DNA from 4 places in the Streptomyces sp. SS1-1 genome. Region 1 is predicted to be linked to each of the others. Evidence: riboswitches for the same ligand, from Rfam matches in the RefSeq annotation. Region 1 holds a riboswitch; each other region holds the start of a gene.

The links. Region 1 has a riboswitch for cyclic di-AMP ahead of F8R89_RS05325 (C40 family peptidase). Riboswitches for the same ligand answer to the same signal wherever they lie in the genome.
Region 2: it holds a riboswitch for cyclic di-AMP, as region 1 does, so the genes downstream of both, F8R89_RS30160 (LysM peptidoglycan-binding domain-containing M23 family metallopeptidase) here and F8R89_RS05325 (C40 family peptidase) in region 1, are expected to answer to the same signal.
Region 3: it holds a riboswitch for cyclic di-AMP, as region 1 does, so the genes downstream of both, F8R89_RS16900 (M23 family metallopeptidase) here and F8R89_RS05325 (C40 family peptidase) in region 1, are expected to answer to the same signal.
Region 4: it holds a riboswitch for cyclic di-AMP, as region 1 does, so the genes downstream of both, F8R89_RS36590 (C40 family peptidase) here and F8R89_RS05325 (C40 family peptidase) in region 1, are expected to answer to the same signal.

What each region holds. Positions count from the first base shown of each region.
Region 1 covers NZ_WBXN01000004.1:936,714-940,264, reverse strand. Annotated here, with positions in the region: gene F8R89_RS05335 (helix-turn-helix domain-containing protein) at 1-190, opposite strand, end outside; gene F8R89_RS05330 (ATP-binding protein) at 403-861, shown strand; gene F8R89_RS05325 (C40 family peptidase) at 1,033-1,506, opposite strand; cyclic di-AMP (ydaO/yuaA leader) riboswitch at 1,510-1,720, opposite strand; gene F8R89_RS05320 (ABC transporter permease) at 3,254-3,551, opposite strand, start outside.
Region 2 covers NZ_WBXN01000004.1:6,323,639-6,327,189, reverse strand. Annotated here, with positions in the region: gene F8R89_RS30165 (SGNH/GDSL hydrolase family protein) at 1-590, opposite strand, end outside; gene F8R89_RS30160 (LysM peptidoglycan-binding domain-containing M23 family metallopeptidase) at 880-1,788, opposite strand; cyclic di-AMP (ydaO/yuaA leader) riboswitch at 1,793-1,953, opposite strand; gene F8R89_RS30155 (tyrosine-protein phosphatase) at 2,452-3,249, shown strand; gene F8R89_RS30150 (DUF6126 family protein) at 3,265-3,387, opposite strand; gene F8R89_RS30145 (helix-turn-helix domain-containing protein) at 3,384-3,551, opposite strand, start outside.
Region 3 covers NZ_WBXN01000004.1:3,436,213-3,439,763, reverse strand. Annotated here, with positions in the region: gene F8R89_RS16910 (dihydrofolate reductase family protein) at 51-1,184, shown strand; tRNA gene F8R89_RS16905 (tRNA-Met) at 1,272-1,345, shown strand; cyclic di-AMP (ydaO/yuaA leader) riboswitch at 1,659-1,816, shown strand; gene F8R89_RS16900 (M23 family metallopeptidase) at 1,828-2,844, shown strand; gene F8R89_RS16895 (aldo/keto reductase) at 2,992-3,551, shown strand, end outside.
Region 4 covers NZ_WBXN01000004.1:814,537-818,087, reverse strand. Annotated here, with positions in the region: gene F8R89_RS36590 (C40 family peptidase) at 1-1,655, opposite strand, end outside; cyclic di-AMP (ydaO/yuaA leader) riboswitch at 1,664-1,834, opposite strand; gene paaA (1,2-phenylacetyl-CoA epoxidase subunit PaaA) at 2,103-3,080, shown strand; gene paaB (1,2-phenylacetyl-CoA epoxidase subunit PaaB) at 3,077-3,370, shown strand; gene paaC (1,2-phenylacetyl-CoA epoxidase subunit PaaC) at 3,381-3,551, shown strand, end outside.

The DNA of each region.
Region 1 (3,551 bases):
CGTAGGCGTCGAGGAGTAATCGCACATCGGCCGGTTTCACCCCGCTGGCGCCCGTCTCGATACGGCTCACCTTGGACTGGTGCCAGCCCACCAGGCGGGCCGCCTCGCCACTGGTGAGCCCGGTCCCGGTGCGCAACGCACGCAGTTCCGCGCCCAGTTTCCGGCGGCGGACCGCCGGGCCGTGCTGCATGGGCACCTCCTTACTCCGACCGGGCCGCCCAAATACGGTCTGCCGTCGCAGAGTTCACCGCTTCGAGCGACAGATATATGCATATCTTGGTGGATCGCCACCCGCGACCGTCGCGGTGATGGCAGTCTGGCGGCGAAGCACAGTCCGGGACCGTACTCGAACCTTCCGCTCCGTGTCGGACTGCGGTCCCGTCGGAAAGGGACGACGTCGCCATGGCAGACCATCTGGAAGCATCCGTCACTCTGCCGAGCGATCCCGCCTCGGTCTCCACGGCACGGACCTACGTCATCACCACGCTCGCCGAGTGGGGGCTGCCATCGGACACGGACGCGGCGGACACCATCCGGCTCATCGTCTCCGAACTCGCCACGAACGCCGTCCAGCACACCCTCGGGCAGTCGCCCACCTTCACGGTGGACCTCGAACTCGACCGGGACGAACACCTGCGCATCGGGGTGACCGACAGTCATCCGCGGTTCCCCAAACGGCTGCCGGCCGCCGTCCAGCAGGACAACGGCCGGGGCATGGTGATCATTCGCTGGCTGACCGCCGAGTGCGGCGGCCGGCTGCGGGTGTGGCCGACCCGGGAGGGCGGCAAGACGGTCTCCATCGAGCTGCCGTGGACCGTACCGGCCTCGCCGGTCGCGGTCGCGACGCCGCAGGAGCCGTAGGAACCGCACAAGCGCCGCGTGGTGCCGCACCGGGCGCCGCGCGGCGCGCTCCGCCCCCGTCGGCCCCGGGAGGCCCCGGAGGCGCCGGAGGGCCCGGCCCGTGCCGGGAGCCTTCCGCGCTCCGGGAGGGCGCCGGCGGGGGTGGGGGCGCCCTGCGCGCCCCCAGGGGGGTCACTTGACCCGGCCGTACCAGACGCTCCTGGTCCAGATCTTCTGCAGCCGGACCACGTCACCGCTCTTGGGGGAGTGCCAGATCCTGCCCTTACCGGCGTAGATGCCCACGTGGTAGACGTACGACCCCGAGTGGAAGAACACCAGGTCACCGGCCTTGCGGCTGGAGGCGGAGATGTGGCGGGTCTTGTTGTACTGCTGGGCCGCCGTGCGGGGCAGCTTCTTGCCGGCCTTCTTGAACGAGTACAGCGTCAGCCCGGAGCAGTCGAACCGGTTCGGGCCGGTGGCGCCCCACGCGTACGGCGACCCCTTCTTCGAGGCCGCGATCTGAAGTGCCTTCGTCGCCGGCGTGGCGGCCTCCGCCTCCGAGGCGAGACCGGGCGTCACGATCGAGCCGCCCACCGCGGCGAGAGTGAGGGCCGAGGCCGTACCGGCCCTGGCCATGAGCGACGGGACACGATTGAGCGCAGTCATGCGCAACCCTTCGTCAGCCGCCTGTGAAGGATGACCTGTCGGATTCGGGCTGGCGAAGTTGCCCGGCCGCGGTGTCGCGGCTTCACCCCAAGGGTTGCTCGGTTCGAACGAACATCCGTACCGGCGACCCGTCTTGCTCGGGTCCTCCACTCCTGCCGATCCACTCCTGTCGACCGGTCATCCGCGCGGCGGCAGGACTCGGCGTCCGCCCGGATCGCCCCGCCGCTGCGGCGGGGTCTTGTCGTCAGTCAGGGATCTTGGCGCACGGAAGAACGAAAATCCCAACGGAACCGGGGATTTGTGGTGTTACTCACCACTCACCCGTTCGGGTGGACGCTACTGCGTTCGAGGAAGTGGCCAGATGCCCGACGAGCCCCGGACCAGCGGCGGAAGGCTCGAACGGGCCCGCGCGTCCGGCCCGTGACGCAAGCCGTACGAGCGCGTGGACGGAGTGCGGAATACGCCGATGGGGGGTACGCCATTCGGTCCGTTTCGGCGCGGCGCCGGACGTCACGGCGGCGGTCCGCGCGCCCGCGACGCGGCTGGGACGCCGTCAACTGTCGGAGCGCGACGACGCCCTGACGCGAGCCGTGGCGGCGCGACCGTGTACGGGACGTGCGGCGCACACCGCGCGTGCGGGCGTGCCGCACCGCCCGCTCCGACGACGCGTCAGCGCCGGCGCGAGCGCCCCGCAGACCGGAGCCCCGGCTGCGCACCCCCAGCAGGGTGACCGCTGCGCCCGCCGCCAGGCCCTCGCCGCGCACGCACAGGTGGGTGGGCGGCGCCGACCGGCCCCGACGGCGCGTCAGCGACGGCACGTCCCGCAGATCGGGCGCCGTGCCGACGGACGCCCGGCCTAGGTAACGGTTGGTCAGCGCGCGCGTCGGCGGGGGAGTGGGGGACAGCTCGGGTGGTGACACCGTCCGTGTCCCGACCGGGGCGGCCGGGGCGGGCCTGTTCCGCTTTCGGGCGGGCGAACGAGTGTCAGCCGGGGAGCAGGGGGCGACTCGGTTGGTGGGCCGTGTGTTCCCGAAGGGGGTCCGGGCGCGCTGCGGCGGGGACGTACGGCCTGTTCGGTGGTTCCGTCGAACCGGGTTACCCGGCCGGGGCGGGCCGGAGGGCCGGCGGCGTCTCGGTGTCGGGTGTGTGCGCCATGGGGCGGGTGAACGCGCGTCAGCAGGCAGAGTGGGAGGCAACTCGGTCGGCAGGCCGTGCGTCCCCGTCCGATACAGCGGGGGTGCAGGGCCGGTCAGGTGGTTCGGCCGACCGGGGCGGGCCGGGCGGGCCTGTGCGCCTTCGGGTGTGCCAACACGTGTCAGCGGGGGGAAGCAGGGGGCGACTCGGTCGGCGGACCGTGCGTTCCCGACGGGAGTCCGGGCGACGCGGCGGCCGTGCGTCCCCGTCCGCTGCGGCGGGGGTGTACGGCCGGTTCGGTGGTCTTGTCGGACGGGGCTACCCGATGGGGGGTCGGCGAGGCGCCGCCGCCTTCGGGTGCGCGAACGCGCGTCAGTCGGGGGTGTAGGCAACTCGGGTGGCGGCACTTCCCAGTCGGAGCCCGGAGCCCGGAGCCCGGAGCCCGGAGCCCGGAGCCCGGAGCCCGGAGCCCGGAGCCCGGAGCCCGGAGCCCGGAGCCCGAACGCACCGAGCCCGAACGCACCGAGCCCGGAGCCCGAACGCACCGAGGCCATGCGTCCCCGTCCGCTACAGCGGGGACGCACGGCCGGTTCGGTGGTGCTGTCGGGTGGGGTTACCCGACGGGGGCGGGGTGGCGGGTCTGCGTCGGCTTCGGGGCGGGTGTGTTCGTCCTCAGGTGGGCGCCCAGGAGGACCGCGCCGAGGCCCAGGGCGGCCCACCAGGTCAGGGTGAGGGCGGGGCCCACCGCCGCGGCGCCGTCGAAGAAGGACACCGAGCGCAGCAGGGTCGTGCCCGCGCCCGGCGGCAGCCACTGGCCGATCGTGCCGACCGGCTCCGGCAGCATCCGCGGGGCCGACGCCGCCCCCGAGAACGGGTTGCCGATCAGCATGACGGTCGCGGCCATGAGCCCG
Region 2 (3,551 bases), 5.4 Mb from region 1:
TCGGCGGGGATCTGAAGGCCCAGGACCTGGCCGGCGCGCAGCGCCACGCGCGTGTGCCCCTCGGGAGAGAGGTGGAGCCGGTCGCTGTCCCAGGCCCGGCGGTCCTGGACGGTCTTCAGGGACCACAGGTCGAGCACCGGGCAGCCGTAGCGGTCGGCGATGGCGCGGACGTGCCCGTTGTACGTGGCGATCTTGCCGCGCAGGTGCTTCAGCACGGGCACGCCCCGGGTGTCGAAGCCGGTCGTCACCATGACCGTGCCCGCCGCCGAGGCGAGCCGGGCGACGGCCCGTTCGAACCGTTCGGCCACTTCGTCGGGGTCGGTGCCGGGCCGCAGGATGTCGTTGCCGCCCGCGCAGAACGACACCAGGTCCGGGGCGAGTTCCACGGCCTTGGGGACCTGTTCCGCCACGATCTGGTCGAGCAGTCTGCCGCGCACGGCGAGGTTCGTGTACCGGAAGTCGCCCTCGGGACGCCGGTCGGCCAGAAGGACCGCGAACCGGTCGGCCCAGCCGACGAACGCCCCGTCGGGGCCGGGGTCGCCGACGCCCTCGGTGAAGCTGTCCCCCACCGCGACGTACGACCCGATCACTCTTCTGCTGTCACTCTTCGAATCGTCTGTCACGTCGGGACATGATTCACCTTCCGATGTGACCTACGCGACCGTAGGAAAGGGTTGACGAGCGGTGAGATAAGCCACTGCCAAAGCCTTCACCAAACCCGGAATACCGGTCCACGCGGGGATGTTGAGAGCCGAAACGCCACGCGTGGGTGTGCACGACAGACCGAAGGCCGGACCCGGGGATCGGGGTCCGGCCTTCGGCTGCGTGTCAGGCAGGTGGTGCGCGTGCGTGTCAGGGAGGCGCGCCGTGGGGCGGGGGTCAGCCGATGGCGACGCCCTTGGAGCGGAGGTAGGCCACCGGGTCCACGTCGGAGCCGTAGTTCGGCGTGGTGCGGATCTCGAAGTGCAGGTGCGGGCCGGTCACGTTGCCGGTCGCGCCGGAGAGGCCGATCTGCTGGCCCGCGGTCACCGTCTGGCCGCTGGAGACGGACAGCGAGGACAGGTGGGCGTACTGGGCGTAGTAGCCGTCGGCGAGCCGGATGACGACCTGGTTGCCGTAGGCGCCGCCCCAGCCGGCGGAGACGACGGTGCCGGCGCCGACCGCCTTCAGGGGGGTGCCGGTGGCGGCGGAGAAGTCCACGCCGGTGTGGTAGCCGCTGGACCACATGCTGCCCGCCACCTTGTACGAGGTGCCGACGGCGGCGGTGGACACCGGGGCGCTGAAGCCGTTGACGGTGCTCGTCTCACCGGCGCTCTGGGCGGCCGTCGCGGCCTTCTTCGGCGCGGCGGGCTTCGCGGACGGCTTGGACGGCGCGGTGGACGGGGCCGACGCCTTGGGGGCGGCGGTCGCGGCCTTCTTGCCGATCGAGAGCTTCAGGCCCGGGTGGATGAGCGACGGGTCGGAGCCGACGGCCTCGCGGTTGTCGGCGTACAGCTTCTTCCAGCCGCCGCGGACGTCCTGCTCGTCGGCGATCTTCGACAGGTAGTCGCCGCGCTTCACCTCGTAGGTGCGCGTCTTCTGCGCGGAGGTCTTCTGCGCCGGGGCCTTCTCGGCGGCGGCCGGGACGGACTGGACCGCCTTCTGCGGGGCGGACTGGCCGGTCGCGGCGTGGGCGCCGGTGGCCCCGATCAGCGGGAGCGCGAGAGCGGCGCCACCGGTTCCGGCGACGGCGATCGTGCGGGTGAGGCGCAGGGACTTGGGACGGCGATGCTTACCCTTCGCGGGCATGGCGAATTCCTCTCCGGCGCCTGCGAGGTGAGCTGTCGGGTGCGGGCTGGAGATGCCCGGCCGCGTCGGGACGCGACTTGACCCCGAGCCTGTTCCGGGACCGGAACAGGCGACGTACCTGTGGGTCCCCCGCTCCTGCCGTGTACGGGTGGGTGTGCGCGGATTCCGGTCGGCGGCAGGATTAGGCGTCCGTCCGGATTGGTGGCGAACGTAAGCGAGAAAGACGCATGGGAACAAGTGAGGGGTTCCGTCCGAATACGTTCGGCTTGATCCTTTACGGGATCCACCGGTCACCCTGCGTGCATTTCGAGAGGGCCGCCACCCTCGAATTCCCTTGCGAGAAAGGCCGATTACGTGAGCATGACGGGCGACGCACCGTCACCGATATGACGCTCCTCACGTGACCCTGCTCCAGCTTTCCCTATTCCGGAGCGAGTTGGAATGAAGGCATCAATTCGGACAGAAAGCCTGAATGCGACGGCGGCGGATATCCAGACCGATCATTACCGACATAAGGCCACTTCGCCCGTTTCAGACCATTACTCCCTTGCTGCGGCCTGTGGACAACTGCTTGGCGCACACAGCCATGTCGTATCGTCGGAGGCGCACCTCGCCGGCCTCACCGCCGAGCCGCGCCGGCGGGGACGACCGGGAGGAGCCCCCGTGACGCAGCAGATCCCGTCGACCGAGCCCGAGCTGGCCGGTGTGCGCAACTTCCGCGACGTGGGCGGCCTGCCCACCGTGGACGGACGACGGGTGCGGCACGGCGTGCTGTTCCGCAGCGGCCACCTCGCCCACGCCACCGCCGAGGACGCGGCCTTCCTCGACTCGCTGGGGCTGCACACGATCTTCGACTTCCGCAACGCGGCGGACCAGAAGCTGGAGGGTCCGGACGTCGAGCTGCCGGGCGTCCGCAATGTGAACCTGCCGCTGTCCGACCCGGCGGACGGCGCGGAGTTCTGGAAGATGGTCCGCGACGGCGATCTCGACCAGCTGCGGGAGATCCTGGCGGACGGCAAGGGCGCGGCCCGGATGATCGCCTCCTACCGCTCCATCGTCACGGAGCGCACCGGCGAGCACTCGCAGGTGCTGCGCTCCCTGGTGGAGGACAGCGTCCCGGCGCTGATGCACTGCGCGGCCGGCAAGGACCGCGCGGGCCTGTCGATCGCGGTGACGCTGCTCGCGGTCGGCGTCGAGCGGGAGGCGATCGTCGCCGACTATCTGAAGTCCAACGAGAAGCACCGCCGCTACAAGGTGCGGCGCGGCAGCGACGCGCCCTCGGCCTACTCGCCGGAGGTCATGGAGCTGCTGAGCCCTCTCTTCGACGCGCGCGCGGAGTATCTGCAGGCCGCCTTCGACACGATCGACGCGACCTGGGGCGACGTCGACACCTACCTGGAGCAGGGCCTGCGGCTCACCCCCGAGGCGCGGGAGCGTCTGCGGGGGCGGCTGCTCGACTGAGAACGAGGGGTACGCCTACTTTCCGCCGCCCGCCTCGAAGAGGAAGTAGATGAAGGCGGCGAAGACGTGCCCCACCGCGATGTAGATGATGAGGCGCACCCACAGGGCGCGGGGGAACTTCTCCTCCATGTCGGTCATGGCGTCACTCCAGGGGTGGGGCCCAGGCACAGGGTGGCCGTGGGGCTCTGCAACAGGGTGTGGACGAACAGGAGCTCGACGCCGCCGTCGTCCTCGGCGGCGAGCCGGTGCGGGGTCAGCGAGTCGAAGTGCGCGCTGTCCCCGGGGGCGAGCCGGTGCGTGGT
Region 3 (3,551 bases), 2.5 Mb from region 1:
CAAGCCCCGTCGAAACCAGCCCCGATCCACCGAGCGGGAGAGCGCTGCCGATGCCGTCGTACCCCTACGTCCTGCTGTCCGCCGCCGTCTCCCTCGACGGCTACCTCGACGACACCGGCCCCGACCGGCTGCTGCTGTCCGGCCCGGCCGACTTCGACCGGGTCGACGAGGTGCGGGCCTCCGTGGACGCCATCCTCGTCGGCGCCGGCACCATCCGGGCGGACAACCCCCGGCTGCTTGTGAACTCGGCCGAGCGCCGGGCCGCCCGCACCGCCCAGGGCAGGCCCGCGTACCCGCTGAAGGTCACCGTCAGCGCGTCCGGCGAGCTGGACCCGGCGGCGAACTTCTGGCACACCGGCGGCGAGAAGGTCGTCTACACGACGGAGAAGGGCGCCCGGCGGCTGCGGGAGGACCCCGTCGCCGCCGACGTCGTCGCCCTCGGCGACGACCTGGACTGGCGGGCCCTGCTGACCCACCTGCGCGAGGCGCGCGGTGTCGAGCGGCTGATGGTCGAGGGCGGCGGCACCGTCCACACGCAGCTGCTGCGCCAGGGGCTCGCCGACGAGCTGCAGCTCGTGCTCGCCCCGCTGTTCGTGGGCGACCCCCGGGCGCCCCGGCTCTTCGGGCCCGGCGGATACCAGGAGGGCCGGCTGCGGCTGGTGGAGACCCGGCGCATCGAGGACGTGGTGCTCATGCGCTACGAGCCGACCGCCCCCGGCACCGGTGTCCTCCCCGCCGCCGCCGACCGGCACTGGCTTGCCCTCGCCTGCGACCTGGCCGCCGAGTGCCCGCCCTCGCCCACCGCGTTCAGCGTCGGCGCGGTCGTGGTCGCCGCGGACGGCACCGAGCTGGCGCGGGGCCACTCCCGGGAGGCCGGCGACCCCGTCGTGCACGCCGAGGAGGCGGCCCTCGCCAAGATCGCGCCCGGCGACCCGAGGCTGGCCGGCGCCACCGTCTACAGCAGCCTGGAGCCCTGCACCCACCGCGCCTCGCGGCCCACGCCCTGCGCCCGGCTGATCCTGGCGGCCGGGGTGCGCCGGGTGGTCACGGCCTGGCGCGAGCCGGACACCTTCGTCACGGACGCCGACGGCAGCGGGATGCTCGCCGCCGCGGGCGTGGACGTCCTGGTGCTGCCCGAGTACGCGGCCCGGGCGGCGGCCCCCAACGCCCACCTGGCGCCCTGACGCCCGCCCGGCGAGGCCCCCGCGGCCGGGGCCTGCGGAAAGGCGTGTGCGGCGGGCCCCCGCGATGGCGTACTATGGACACATCGCCGCGGGGTGGAGCAGCTCGGTAGCTCGCTGGGCTCATAACCCAGAGGTCGCAGGTTCAAATCCTGTCCCCGCTACTGAAGGCTCAGGGCCGGAACTCATCAGTTCCGGCCCTGAGTGTTTTCCGGCCGTCCCCCAGGTTCGCGGGGCGTCTCCGCCGTTCTCACGGAACGTGATCGCGCGAACCCCCTCCGCATAACAACTGACACACCGTCATCAGTCATGGGGGTGTGGCGGGGAAGTCAACTCGCCCGATTTGGACCGCTCATGGCCCGTAAGTCCCGGCGGAATTCGTTAATGATCAAGAGGAACGGCTTGGAATCCGTACCCCGCGTCTATTAACGTTCGATAACGCAGCGCGGTCGTCCCAGCCGTCACAAGAGGCGGCTCCGTGCGCACGCGCCGAATCCTGCGAAGGAACCGGGGAACCACCACCTTGGGGTGAATCGCGCGGATACCACCGTGGCAACACGGCACGTATACGCGCGTAGGAGACCTTCCTGCTCCGAACCCGTCAGCTAACCCGGTAGGCGAGAAGGAAGGAAAGGAGTACGCCCACGTGGCGTCGAACCGTCCTGCCCCGCATGCCTCGTTCGTACCCGGTCAGCGCACCGCCGACACCTTCGGCTACGACCGCACCGACGAGGGCCCCTTCGAGGAGTGGAACCCCACCGCGGACTCCCTCCGTCCCGTCCGCGGCAGGCACCGCGTCTCCAAGCAGCGCGGCGGGGGACTCGCCCGCAGCTCCACGGTTCTCGGCGTCGGCGTCATAGCGGCCGTCGGCGCGGGCGGCATGGCCACCGCGCAGAGCGGCAAGCCGCCGGTCGCCATCACCCTGCCCGACCTGCCCCTGATCTCCGGCGACGACTCCGCCGCGGACGACACCGCCACCGCCCTCAGCACCATGGGCGAGACCGGCCAGGAGACCGCGCAGAGCGGCTCCGACGCCGGTGAGGCACTGCGCAGCCGGATCATCGCCCAGGCCGAGTTCCAGCAGGACCAGGTCGACAGCAAGGCCGCCGCGGCCGCCGTCGCCGCCGCCGAGAAGGAGGTCGCCGAGGCGGCCGCCAAGGCGGAGAAGGAAGCGAAGGAGAAGGCCGCCGAGGCGAAGGCCGCCGCCGAGGAGGAGGCCCGCAAGAAGGCCGAGGCCGAGCGTCTCGCCGAGCTGGCCAAGCAGTACACGCTGCCGACCTCCTCGTACACCCTGACCTCCACCTTCGGTGAGGCCGGCGCCTACTGGTCGTCGGGGCACCACACGGGCCTCGACTTCGCCGCGCCGACCGGCACCCTGATCAAGGCCGTCCACTCCGGCACGATCACCTTCGCCGGCTGGGACGGCTCCTACGGCTACAAGACCGAGCTGACCCTGGACGACGGCACCGAGATCTGGTTCGCCCACCAGTCCTCGATCAGCGTCAGCGTCGGCCAGAAGGTCAACACCGGTGACGTCATCGGCCGCGTCGGCGCCACGGGCAACGTGACCGGCGCCCACCTGCACCTCGAGGTGCACCCCGACGGCAGCGCGAGCGGCATCGACCCGCTGGCCTGGCTGCGCGGCAAGGGCCTCACCCCCTGAGCACGCTCCCCACCTGATCCCCGGCGGTCCTGACGACGACCCCCCGACGTCAGGGCTGCCGGTCTTCGGTGCGCCCGCCCGCCCCTTCACAGGGAATTCATCCCCGGAGCGGAATCGGCGCCACCGCCGGGGTCGTTGATCCCTGGTATGACTGCACTGCGCAAACTCGGCTCCTCCGACCTCGAGGTCTCCCCGCTCTGCCTCGGTGGCAACGTCTTCGGGTGGACCGCCGACGAGGCCCACTCCTTCGCCGTCCTCGACGCCTACACCGAGGCCGGCGGCAACTTCCTCGACACGGCCGACTCCTACTCGGCGTGGGTCGAGGGCAACGTGGGCGGTGAGTCCGAGACCGTCATCGGCAACTGGCTCAAGGCGCGCGGCAACCGGGACGACGTCGTGATCGCCACCAAGGTCAGCCAGCACCCCGACTTCCAGGGCCTGAACGCGGCGACCATCAAGGCCGCCGCCGACGCCTCGCTGCGCCGCCTCGGCACCGACCGCATCGACCTCTACTACACGCACTTCGACAAGCCCGAGGTGCCGGTCGAGGAGATCGTCGGCGCCCTGGACGAACTGGTGAAGGCCGGCAAGGTCCGGCACATCGCCGCGTCCAACATCACCGCCGAGCGGCTGGCGGCCTCCCTCGCCTTCTCCGACCGCGAGGGCCTGGCCCGGTACGTGGCGCTCCAGCCCCACTACAACCTGGT
Region 4 (3,551 bases), 120 kb from region 1:
GTCGTACCCCAGACACAGGGCTTGCCGATCTGCGCCCGGGCGAACTCCAGCGCCCTCAGCGCCCGACTGTCCTGCGGCGCGGTGACGGGGGCGGCAGGGGCCGGGGCGGCGGCGGGGTAGCTGCCGGTCTGCGGGGCCGCCGGGAAGCTGCCGGTCCCCGTCGGGCTCGCCGCCGGGAAGCTCCCGGTCTGGGTGACGGCCGGGAAGCCGCCGGTCTGGTCGACCATGGGGATGCCGCCGGTCTGATCGACGGCCGGGAAGCTGCCGGTCTGAGCGGCCGTAGGGTAACTGGCCGCCTGCGCAACGGCCGGGACGCTTCCCGTCTGGTCGACGGCGGGATAGGCCCCGGTCTGGGCCGCCGCCGCGGGGTAGCCCCCGGTCTGCGAGGCCGCTGCGGGGTAGCCCCCCGTCTGCGGTGCCGAAGGCAAGCCCCCGGCCTGCGGGGCCGCCGCCGGGAAGCTCCCGGTCTGGGTGACGGTCGGGAAGCCACCGGTCTGGTCGACCATCGGGAAGCTGCCGGTCTGGCTGACGCCGGGGAAGCTGCCGGTCTGAGCGACGGCAGGGAAGCTGCCGGTCTGTGCCACGGCGGGGTAACTCCCCGTCTGTTCCACCGTGGGAAAGCTCCCCGTCTGCCCGACCACCGGAAAGCCCCCCGTCTGGCCGCCCCCGGCGAACCTGGCGCCCGCCCCCGCGAACCCGGCGTCCGCCCCGGCGAACCCGGCCTCCGCGCCAGCGAACCCCTGAGGGGCACTCAACTCCGCACCCAGCCCCAGCGCGGCGTCCGCCGGAGCCGTCGTCCCCGGAGGGACCGTCGTCATGTCGGCGGGGCTCTGCGCCTCCAGGGCGTCCCACCGGCTCTGCGCCGCGGGCGGGAACGGCGCCGGGGTGGCCGAGGGGGCCTCCAGCGCCGGGGTGGTGCGGCCGGCGCGTGCGGTCAGCAGCTCACGCGCCTGCGCCAGTTTGCGCTGGCTGCGCTCCTTGCTCGCGCGCAGCGTGGACCGCTGGTCCACCTCCGGCCGCGCGGTGGCCTGCGTCGGCGTCGGCGTCGGCGCCGGCAGGGCGAGGGCGCCGCCGGACCCGAGGGCAGGCGTACCCGACGCGGGCAGCGCCGCCACAGGACCCGCGGTCAGCTCACCCAGGGCCGCGGGACGGGCCGTACCGGCCGGCAACTCGGCGACCGGCGCGCCCGATCCGGCGGTCAGCTCCAGGGGGGCGGCGCGCCCGGATATCTCCCGCGCGCCGTCGCCGCCCGACGGGCGTGCGGACCGCGCCGGGGCGGACCGCTCCGGCGCCCGGTCCTTCGGCAGTACGGCCGGAACCGTCGGGCCCAGCTTGGAGCGGGCGACGTCGAACCACTGCCGGGCGACCTCGTCGAGCGCGGCCGAGCCCCGGCCGCCGTCACCGTCGCGCCCCGAGGCCGCCGGGGCGCCCACGCGGTTGCGCGGTCCCGTCGACGAGGCGCGGGTGGCGTTGAAGGTCCCGGTGTCGGTCTCGGCCCGGTCGTAGAGCGAGCTGACCCGCCGGCTGACCTCCTCGCGGCTCGGTCCCTCGTCCGCCTGGGCGGCACCTGCCGACTGGCCGAGCAGGGCCACCGAGGTGAGGGCTGCTGCCGAGGCGAGCGCGGAGTTGCGCATACCGGTGCGTTCCGGCGCCATGGGCGACGTGCTCCTTCCGTACTCCGCCTACCGAGTTAGCTGACGGGTTCGGGCGTTCGCGTCGGAAGGTGTGCCCTACGACCCGGCCCGTCACGGCCTCGGGTCGATTCACCCCATGGTTCGGTTGGGTCCCCGGCTCCGCGGCCCCGCAGGGCACGCCGACTCGGCGGAGGGCGCTCGTCCCGGCGGGGTTCGCCGGAGTTCAACGCGCGTCCTGAGCCAGTAACTTAGCCAACTTGTGTGCCTGCAGTGAAGATTGACGTGTGAAATGTCCGATACGTTTTTGTGACCTTCGACGCTGGGAATGGCGGCGGGGCCGCGCTGCGGCGCCACGCGCTCGCGTGAACACGGACGGTAGCCGTCCGGGTGCCCCGCAAAGCTCTTGCTCCGCTCGCCGAAACACGTCACACTGGTACCGAACGAATGGTCGGTTGGGAAGCGGGAGCGATGACGACCTCACACTCCACCGAGGCGCCCCCACAAGGGCCGCTTGAGGAGCACTTCGACGCGACGATCGCGCGCGACCAGCGCATCGAGCCGCGGGACTGGATGCCGGACGGCTACCGCAGCACGCTGATCCGGCAGATCGCGCAGCACGCCCACTCCGAGATCATCGGCATGCAGCCGGAGGGGGAGTGGATCACCAAGGCGCCCTCGCTGCGCCGCAAGGCGATCCTCTTCGCGAAGGTGCAGGACGAGGCCGGTCACGGCCTGTACCTGTACTCGGCCGCCGAGACCCTGGGCGCCGACCGCGCCGACCTGACCGACCGGCTCATCGAGGGCCGCCAGAAGTACTCCTCGATCTTCAACTACCCCACGACGACCTTCGCCGACGTCGGCGTGATCGGCTGGTTCGTGGACGGCGCCGCGATCTGCAACCAGGTGCCGCTGTGCCGCAGCTCCTACGGGCCGTACGCGCGCGCGATGGTGCGGATCTGCAAGGAGGAGTCGTTCCACCAGCGGCAGGGCTACGAGCTGCTGATGACGATGATGCGCGGCACCGAGGCCCAGCGGGAGATGGTCCAGGACGCCGTGAACCGCTGGTGGTGGCCCTCCCTGATGATGTTCGGCCCGCCCGACGACTCCTCGCCCAACTCCGCCCGCTCGATGGCCTGGAAGATCAAACGGCACAGCAACGACGAGCTGCGCCAGCGCTTCGTCGACATGACGGTCCCGCAGGCCGAGAAGCTCGGCGTCACCCTGCCCGACCCCGAGCTGCGCTGGAACGCCGAGCGCGGCCACCACGACTTCGGCACGCCCGACTGGGACGAGCTGATGCGGGTCATCAAGGGCGACGGCCCGTGCAACGCACAGCGGATGGAACGACGCAGGAGCGCCCACGAAGAGGGCGCCTGGGTGCGGGAGGCGGCCACCGCCCACGCGGCCAAGCAGGCCGCCCGCGCGGAGAAGGGAGCGGTGGCATGAGCACCGGAAAGCAGGACTGGCCGCTGTACGAGGTGTTCGTCCGGGGCAAGCGCGGGCTGAACCACGTCCACGTCGGCTCGCTGCACGCCGCCGACGACCGGATGGCGCTGACCCACGCCCGGGACCTCTACACCCGGCGCAACGAAGGCGTCAGCATCTGGGTCGTGCGCTCCGAGCACATCGCCGCCTCCACCCGCGACGAGAAGGACCCGTTCTTCGAGCCCAGCGCCGACAAGGTCTACCGCCACCCGACCTTCTACGACATCCCCGACGACGTCCCCCACATCTGAAGGAGAGGGCATGAGTGACGACCACGTCTACCTGACCCTCGCCGAGGGACACGAGGACGACACCCGCTGGGCCTACGGCACCGGCTTCGAGGACCCGCTGCACGGCGTGGACACGACCGTCCCGGACGACGTCGACGCCGCCGGGCTGGCCGCCCTGTGCGTCGCGCTCGGCGACGACGCG